DNA from 2 places in the Cellulosimicrobium sp. NPDC057127 genome. Region 1 is predicted to be linked to the other one. Evidence: predicted binding sites of a transcription regulator. Region 1 holds the regulator's gene; the other holds the start of a gene.
The links. Region 1 encodes Rex, which represses fermentation and respiration genes when NADH is low (regulators of the CRP and FNR family bind a similar motif). Its sites were predicted from a motif close to CTTGTGAANNNNTTCACAAG; they were not measured.

Region 1 (4,411 bases):
ACGATACCGATGGTCTCGGGGTTCTGCGTCGCCTGGTCGGCCGCGTCCGCAGCGCTCTCCGCCGTGGTCAGGCCGAAGACGGCGCCTGCCGCAGCGGCGAGCGCCGTGAGGATCACGGCCATGCCGGTCGCGGCCAGCCATCCGAAGAACGCCGCGCCGATCTTCACGCCGCCGTACTCCTCCTTCTCCCGCTCCACGACGCTCTCGCGCTCACGACCGACGTGCGCGGCCGTCGGCTCCGCCGCGTGCTCGGGCACGTGCTGGTCCCGCGGTGCGGCCCGGTCGTCGCCGGGCGACGTGCTCCCGTAGCTGGTGCTCATGGGTAGGGTCCTCTCCGTGCCGTGGGATCAGCGTCGCCGGCCGCTCTCCGGGCCGTCCGGCAGGTCCGTCTCGATCTGCTCCTTGCGGACCTGCTCCGTGACCTGCTCGTCCTCCGTCACGGTCTCGGTGCCGAGGCGGACCCGCTCGGTGGGGACGGTCTCCTTGTCGACCACGGGGCGCTCGGCGTGCAGCTCCACCTCGTGCTCCTCGGAGGTGAGGTTGCCGCCGGACATCGCGGCTCCCCGGTTGGCGTCCGTGATGGGCTCGCGCTCGACGCGGACCTCCTCGTGGGAGACCGGGACGGTCCGGGTGACGTTCTCCGTGACGACGTACTTGCGCAGCCGCGCCTTCCCGGCCTGCACGCGCTCCGTCCCGACGTCCAGGCGCTCCTCGGACCGGGTCATCGCGTCGTCCGTCTCCGGCCCCGACGTGTCGTGCCCGACGGTGCCCGTCGTGCCGGTCCGGTCAGCGAGGCCGGTCCGGTCGCCGGCGCCCGGCGTGCCGCCGGTGCCCGCGGGCGTCCCGTAGTCGCTCCGGCCGTAGTAGCGGTAGAGCTCGGCCTCCTCGTCCGGCGACAGGTGACCCTCGGAGTCGTCGACGCGGGGCGCGTCCTTCACCTTGTCCTTGCCGAACGGCACGCGGATGTCGTCACCCTGCACCGTCGCGTCCGCGAGCGGGACGAACGACTCGCCGGTGCCGAACAACCCGGTCGAGACGGTGACCCACTCGGGCCTGCCGGTGGTGTCGTCGAGGAAGATCTGTCCGATCTTGCCGATCTTCTGCCCGGAGGTGTCGGTGACGGTGCCACCGTTCGTGAGCAGGGAGTCGATCTGGTGGGTCTCGATCATGATGATGCGCCCTTCGGAGTCGGTGGGCGAGGGCCCGTCTTCTCGAGCCGACTCCTCCATCGTGGGAGCACCCCGGGGGCACGCATCTGGGGGGGCGCCCCAGCCGTCCGGTCAGGGCGTCGGGGCCCCGAGCGCGCGCGCCTGCGAGTGGAACGCGAGGATCTGCAGCTCGCTGCCCACGTCCACCCCGCGCACGTCCACGTCCGCGGGGACCTGGAGGGCGCACGGCGCGAAGTTGAGGATCTCCTTCACGCCCGCCGCGACGACGCGGTCCGTGACCGCCTGCGCGTGCGCCGCCGGCGTGGCCAGGACGACGATCGACACGCCCTCGCGCGCGACCACCTCCTCGAGGGCGTCGACGTGCTCGACGACGATGCCCGCCGCCCGGGTGCCGACCACGTCCGGCGACGCGTCCAGCAGCGCCGCGACGTGAAACCCGCGCTGCTCGTAGCCGGAGTAGTTGGCGAGCGCGTGCCCGAGGCTGCCGATGCCGATGATCGCGATGCGGTGCTCGTCCGCGAGGCCCAGGGCCTCGGTGATGTACCCGGCGAGCGAGTCGACGTCGTACCCCACTCCCCGCGTGCCGAACGAGCCGAGGAACGACAGGTCCTTGCGCAGCTGCGCCGACCCCACGCCCGACAGCTCGGCCAGCTCCGCGGACGACGTCGTCGAGACCCCGCGCGCGACGAGGTCGCGCAGCGCGCGCAGGTAGAACGGGAGCCGCGCGACCGTCGCGCTCGGGATTCCCGGGAGCACCACCTCACCGACGACCTGCTCAGCCACTCGCCACCACCGCCATCTCCGGACCGTCCTCGTCGACGATCGCCCGACCGTGCTCGTCGTACCCGGTGGACATCATCCCAGGTCCGGCGGCGCGCCCGAAATCCGCGCCACCGCGCGCGCGAGCCGACGCTCGTCGACCCGCCAGAAGGCCTGCTGCACGCCACCGACCGTGACGACCGGGACGTACTCGGAGAACTGCTCGCGGACGCCCGACGGCGTCCCCGCGTCGTCGAGGTCGACCTCGGCCCACGCGACGCCCGCCTCCCCGCACACGCGCGCGACGACGTCGCGCGCGTCGTCGCACAGGTGGCACCCGGCACGCCCGTACAGCAGGACGGGCGGGACCGGGGCGGGATCGGCGGCGCTCACGGTCCCAGGCTAGAGCCCAGTCCCGGACGCGCGGCGCGGGCGCCGTTAGAGTGGCGGCATGCCGACGTCCCCGGGGCAGCCACCCGCCCTCCGCACGGCGGCGTTCTTCGACGTCGACAACACGATCATCCGCGGCGCGTCGTCGTTCCACCTCGCGCGAGCCCTGCACCAGCGCGAGTTCTTCTCGACGACGGACATCGTGCGCTTCGCCGTGCACCAGGCGCGGTACCTCCTGCTCGGCGAGAGCCGGCGGCAGATCGACCGCATCCGCTCGCGCGCGCTCGCCCTCATCGCCGGGCGCTCGGTCGCCGAGATCACCTCCATCGGCGAAGAGGTCTACGACACCGTCCTGTCCCTGCGCATCTACCCCGGCACCCGCCGCCTGCTCGACGAGCACCTCGCCGCCGGTCACCAGGTGTGGCTCGTCTCCGCGACCCCCGTGGAGATCGGCGAGCTCATCGCGCGCCGCCTCGGCGCGACCGGAGCGCTCGGCACCGTCGCGGAGCACGAGGACGGCTTCTACACCGGGCGGCTCGTCGGCGACCTCATGCACGGACGCGCGAAGGCCGCCGCCGTCAGCGCGCTCGCCGAGCGCGAGGGCATCGACCTCGAGGCCTCCTACGCGTACGGCGACTCGCTCAACGACGTCGCGATGATGCACGAGGTCGGGCACCCGTGCCCCATCAACCCCGACGCACGGCTGCGCCGGCACGCGCAGGACGTCGGCTGGCCCATCCGCGAGTTCCGCGGGCGACGACGGCGCGTGACCCGCAGCGGCGTGCGGACCGCGAGCTGGGCCGGGGCCGTGTGGGCGGGGGCGCTCGTCCTGCGGTCCGTGCGCCGGGCGGTCGACCGGCGGCTCGCGCGGCTCTGACCTCTCGCGGGGCGGGGTGGGGGATGTTCGCCCGACCTACCATCCGACTACCTCACCGCGTCCCCACGACGCAGCGAGCCCGGTCACCCCGCGTTCGGGGTGCCGGGCTCGGCGGTCGGCGCGCGCGTCGTGGCGCGCGACGTCACTTCTTGTTGCGGCGCTGGTGACGCGTCTTGCGCAGCAGCTTGCGGTGCTTCTTCTTGGCCATGCGCTTGCGGCGCTTCTTGATGACGGAGCCCATAGGTGGTCCTCGCAATGCTTGTCGGTGCTGGTCGGCGGGGTCGTTCCGGTACGGGGCGACCGCCGTGTGGTCCACGGTTGATCAGGGTTCGTGCACCACGAGCCGACCAACACGAGAGAAATCCGCCCCTTAGCGTACCCGCTCGCGCCGCATCACCCGAACCGGAGTCAGGCCGCGGACACGATCCTCACGTCACGGTCAGTCGAAGTGCGCGTCGAGGCCCAGGTGCCCGAACACGGCGCGTCGCGTCGCGAGGATCGCACGGTCCACGGCGTCGTCCGGGTCGAAGCCCGCGCTCCAGGGACGTGCCTCGACGCCCGCGCCGAAGGTCCCCGGTCCCTCCACGCCCGTGACCTCGGCGACGAGGTCGCGGAACGCCGCGGGGACGGGCTGCCCGTCGACCACGGGTGCGTGCACCACCTCGCCCACGACGGCGGACCACGCGAGCGGCACGACGCGCGCGATCGCGTACCCGCCCCCGCCGAGCGCGAGCCACCGCCCCCCGGTGAGCTCGTGCGCGAGCGCGTGCAGCCGCGCCGCGGCGGTGCGCTGCGCCCCCACGGAGACGTCGAGGTCGGACAGCGGGTCGTCGCCGTGCGCGTCGCAGCCGTGCTGCGTGACGAGCACCTCCGGACGGAACGCCCGCAGCACCGGCGGCACGACGGCGTCGACGGCGCGCAGCCACCGTGCACCGTCGGTGCGGGGCGGCAGGGCCACGTTGACCGCGGTGCCCTCGGCGCCGGGACCTCCGACGTCGGTCGGGTGCCCGGTCCCCGGGAACAGCGTCGCGCCGCTCTGGTGGACGGACACGGTGAGCACCCGCGGGTCGTCCCAGAACACCTCCTCGACGCCGTCGCCGTGGTGGGCGTCGACGTCGACGTACGCCACGCGCCGCACGCCCTCGTCGAGGAGGCGGCGCACGGCGACCGCCGCGTCGTTGTACACGCAGAAGCCGGACGCCGCCCCGGCCTTCGC
Region 2 (4,411 bases), on a different contig from region 1:
ACCCCGAGACGGGGCTGCCCGTCGCGCCGTCGCGGTTCGGCTGGACGTCGGTCTTCGCCGACGAGATCGTGCGGATCGGGCGGCGTCGGCCCGACGTCGTGGCCATCACCGCGGCGATGCTCGAGCCCGTGGGCCTCAAGCCGTTCGCGCAGGCGTTCCCGGAGCGCACGTTCGACGTCGGCATCGCCGAGCAGCACGCCGCGACGTCGGCGGCCGGCATGGCGTTCGCCGGTCTGCACCCCGTCGTCGCCGTGTACGCCACGTTCCTCAACCGGGCGTTCGACCAGGTGCTCATGGACGTCGCGCTGCACCGGGCCGGCGTGACGTTCGTGCTCGACCGGGCGGGCATCACCGGCGACGACGGCGCGAGCCACAACGGCATGTGGGACATGGCGATGCTGCGGATCGTGCCCGGCCTGCGGCTGGCAGCGCCGCGCGACGAGGAGACGATGCGCGCCGCGCTGCGCGAGGCCGTGGACGTCGACGACGCACCGACCGTCGTGCGCTACCCCAAGGGCGCGCTCGGCGACGCCCTGCCGGCGGTCGACGAGGTCGACGGCGTGGACCTGCTCGCCGTGCCGGACGCCGCGCGCACGAGCCCCGCGGAGCGCCGGCGCGTGCTGCTCGTCGGGGTCGGGTCGATGGCGCCCGTCGCGCTGGGCGCCGCGGAGGCGCTCACGGCGCACGGGCTCGACGTCACGGTCGCGTCCCCGACGTGGGTGCTGCCGGTGCCGAGCGCCCTCGTCAAGCTCACGGGCGAGCACGACCTCGTCGTGACCGTGGAGGACGGCGTCGTCGACGGCGGCGTCGGGGCGATGCTCGGGCAGCGCGCGGTCGGCTCGGGCGTGCGCACGCCCGTGCACGCGATCGGGCTGCCGGTGGCGTTCCTCGACCACGCGAGCCGCGACCAGGTCGTGGCCGAGCGTCGCCTGACGTCCGCGGACGTGACGCGGGACGTCCTGGACGCCGTCGGGACCCTCTGACGCGTCAGGAGTGGGTCTCGGTGACCGCGTGCTCGACGACGGCGCGCAGGTCACCGCCTGCGTCGGCGAACCAGCCCCGCTGACGGGCGGCACCGTTGCCGCGCGACCACACGTGCCCGAGCAGCTCGGTGACGGCGTCGAGGTCGCCCGCGTCGGCCAGGGCCTCGCGCACGTGCGCCACGAGCTGGCCCACGACGTCGTGCGCGGGGGCGGGGCGCCACGTCAGCGGCGACACGAGGTCCTCGACGAGGCCCGAGCGGCCGGCTCGCCAGGACGCGGTGCGCAGGAGCTCGGGACGCAGCTCGGGCGCCGGGCGCCCGTCCGCCGCCTCGCGCGCGGCCGTCTCGACGAGCCCGCGCGACAGCGCGGCCACGAGCGTGGCGGTGTCCGGGTGCAGGCACACGTCGGCGATGCGGATCTCGACGGTCGGGTACCGGGCGGACAGCCGGGCGTCGAAGTAGACCATCGCCTGGTCGAGGATCGTGCCGGTGGCGACGAGGGCGTCGACCGCGTCGTGGTAGGCCTCCGGGGTCCCGAACGCGCGGGCCGGCCCGGCGGTGGGCCACCGCGACCACACCTGGGAGCGGAAGCTCGCGTACCCGCTGTCCTCGCCCTGCCAGAACGGCGAGTTGGTGCTGAGGGCGAGCAGCGTCGCGAGCCACGGGCCGATGCGGTCGAGGACGGCCACGCCCTCGGCGTCGTCGGCGACCGCGACGTGCACGTGGCAGCCGCTCGTGAGCTGCTCGCGCGCGGTCAGGCCGAACTGCGCGCGCGCCTCGAGGTAGCGCAGCCGGGAGACGGTCGTGCCCTCGAACGGCAGGGGCGACGTCGACAGCGCCGCGACGCGGGCACCGACGCGGTCCGCGGCCTGCTGCGCGCGTGCCCGTCCGGCGCGGATCTCCTTCGCGAGGTCCTGCAGCTCGGTGCGCGGGTGCGTCGCCGTCTCGAGCTGTTCCTCCATGAACTCCGACTCGAGCGAGCCGGCACCGCCGCTCTTGTCCGACGTGCCCGTCGCGTCGAGCGCCTCCTGCGCCTTGGCGACGGGACGACCGTCCGCGCCGACGAGCAGGAACTCTTCTTCCACACCTACGGTCCGTGTCACCCCGGAAGTCTCACACGTCCCGCCCTCCGACGTCGGATGAAGCGCCGAACCCTTGTGAAGACCATCACAAAGGTGTGTGAGCGGGCGCGCCGACGGGCCCGGGAACCCCGACATCTCGCGGTTCTCGGCACGTCCCGCCCGGCTCGGGACCTAGGTCATCGAGAGGGCCGGAACGGCCCCGCCGCGCGCGGCGCGGACCTAGCCTGGAGGTGGCGAAGGGGCCCGCCGGGCCGGTCGGCCCGCCCTCCCCGGGAGGGCGTGCCGCCGTCCCGCGCGGGAGCCCCGGCCGGCGTCGCGAACCCGCGCGTCAGGCACGAGGGAGGTCCGATGACCAGCGTTTCCGAGGCACCCAGCAGCACCACTCCCGCCGGCGGCGGCGCCGACGCCGGCGACACCGCGCGCGTCCCCGCGTGGGACGGCTTCGTCGACGGCCCGTGGCGCGACGGGGTGGACGTGCGCGACTTCATCCAGCGCAACTACCGCCCGTACACGGGCGACGCGTCGTTCCTCGCCGGACCCACGGAGCGCACCACGGCCGTCTGGGCACGCCTGTCGGCGATGTTCCCCGTCGAGCGCGAGAAGGGCGTCCACGACGTCGACCCGCACACCCCCGCGGGCATCACGGCGCACGCGCCCGGCTACATCGACCGCGACAACGAGGTGATCGTCGGGCTCCAGACCGACGCGCCGCTCAAGCGCGCGATCATGCCGAACGGCGGCTGGCGCATGGTCGCCGGTGCGCTGGAGACCTACGGTTACGAGGTCGACGAGACCCTCGCGAAGGTGTTCACCGAGCACCGCAAGACCCACAACCAGGGCGTCTTCGACGTCTACCCGCCGAACGTCCGCGCGGCCCGCAGCTCGCACATCATCACCGGCCTGCCGGACGCGTACGGCCGCGGCCGCATCATCGGCGACTACCGCCGCGTCGCGCTGTACGGCGTCGACGCGCTCGTCGCCGCGAAGAAGCTGGACAAGCTCGAGCTCGACACGCGGCCCTTCACCGAGACGGTGGCGCGCGAGCGCGAGGAGCACGCCGAGCAGATCCGCGCCCTCGGCGAGCTGAAGGAGATGGCGGCCTCCTACGGGTACGACGTCTCGGGCCCGGCGACGACCGCCCGCGAGGCCGTGCAGTGGCTGTACTTCGCCTACCTCGCGGCCGTGAAGGAGCAGAACGGCGCGGCCATGTCCCTCGGTCGCACCTCGACGTTCCTCGACGTCTACATCGACCGTGACCTCGAGGCCGGCGTCATCACCGAGGAGCAGGCGCAGGAGATCGTCGACGACTTCGTCGTGAAGCTGCGCATCGTCCGCTTCCTGCGCACGCCCGAGTACGACGCCCTGTTCTCCGGCGACCCCACCTGGGTGACCGAGACGATCGGCGGCATGGGCGAGGACGGCCGTCCGCTCGTGACCAAGAACTCGTTCCGCTTCCTGCAGACCCTGTACAACCTGGGCCCGGCCCCGGAGCCGAACATGACGGTCTTCTGGAGCCCGGAGCTGCCGCAGGGGTTCAAGGACTTCTGCGCCCAGGTGTCGATCGACACGTCGGCGGTGCAGTACGAGTCGGACGAGCTCATCCGCCCGGCGTGGGGCGACGACGCCGCGATCGCGTGCTGCGTCTCGCCCATGCGCGTGGGCAAGCAGATGCAGTTCTTCGGCGCGCGGGTCAACCTCGCCAAGACGCTGCTGTACGCGATCAACGGCGGTCGGGACGAGGTCTCGGGCAAGCAGGTCTCGCCGGTCGCGGCGCCGGTCGAGGGCGACGTGCTGGACTTCGACGACGTCATGGCGAAGTTCGACGCGACGATGGACTGGCTGGCCGCGACCTACGTCGAGGCGCTGAACTGCATCCACTGGTCGCACGACAAGTACGCGTACGAGCGCATCGAGATGGCGCTGCACGACAAGGACGTGCTGCGCACGATGGCGTGCGGCATCGCCGGCCTGTCCGTCGCGGCCGACTCCCTGTCGGCGATCAAGCACGCGACGGTCCGGGTGGTGCGTGACGAGCGCGGCCTCGTCGTCGACTACGTCACCGAGGGCGAGTTCCCGACGTACGGCAACGACGACGACCGGGCCGACGCGATCGCCGTCGACCTCGTCGAGCGCTTCATGGCCAAGGTGCGCACGCACCACATGTACCGCGACGCGGTGCCCACGCAGTCCGTCCTGACGATCACGTCGAACGTCGTGTACGGCAAGGCGACGGGCAACACGCCCGACGGCCGCCGCGCCGGCGAGCCGTTCGCCCCGGGCGCCAACCCGATGAACGGCCGCGACACGCACGGCATGCTCGCCTCGGCGCTGTCCGTGGCGAAGCTGC

Region 2: a site for Rex is predicted at 2,137-2,156, ahead of pflB (formate C-acetyltransferase). Genes of this name have one in related genera too.

What each region holds. Positions count from the first base shown of each region.
Region 1 covers NZ_JBHUUP010000028.1:3,677-8,087, reverse strand. The annotation lists gene ACFTZA_RS16855 (DUF4153 domain-containing protein) at 1-320, opposite strand, end outside; gene ACFTZA_RS16850 (DUF2382 domain-containing protein) at 348-1,169, opposite strand; gene ACFTZA_RS16845 (redox-sensing transcriptional repressor Rex) at 1,281-1,952, opposite strand; gene ACFTZA_RS16840 (glutaredoxin family protein) at 2,025-2,321, opposite strand; gene ACFTZA_RS16835 (HAD family hydrolase) at 2,380-3,195, shown strand; gene ACFTZA_RS16830 (30S ribosomal protein bS22) at 3,338-3,436, opposite strand; gene ACFTZA_RS16825 (acetoin utilization protein AcuC) at 3,635-4,411, opposite strand, start outside.
Region 2 covers NZ_JBHUUP010000011.1:123,456-127,866, reverse strand. The annotation lists gene dxs (1-deoxy-D-xylulose-5-phosphate synthase) at 1-983, shown strand, start outside; gene ACFTZA_RS12505 (glutamate--cysteine ligase) at 988-2,085, opposite strand; gene pflB (formate C-acetyltransferase) at 2,413-4,411, shown strand, end outside.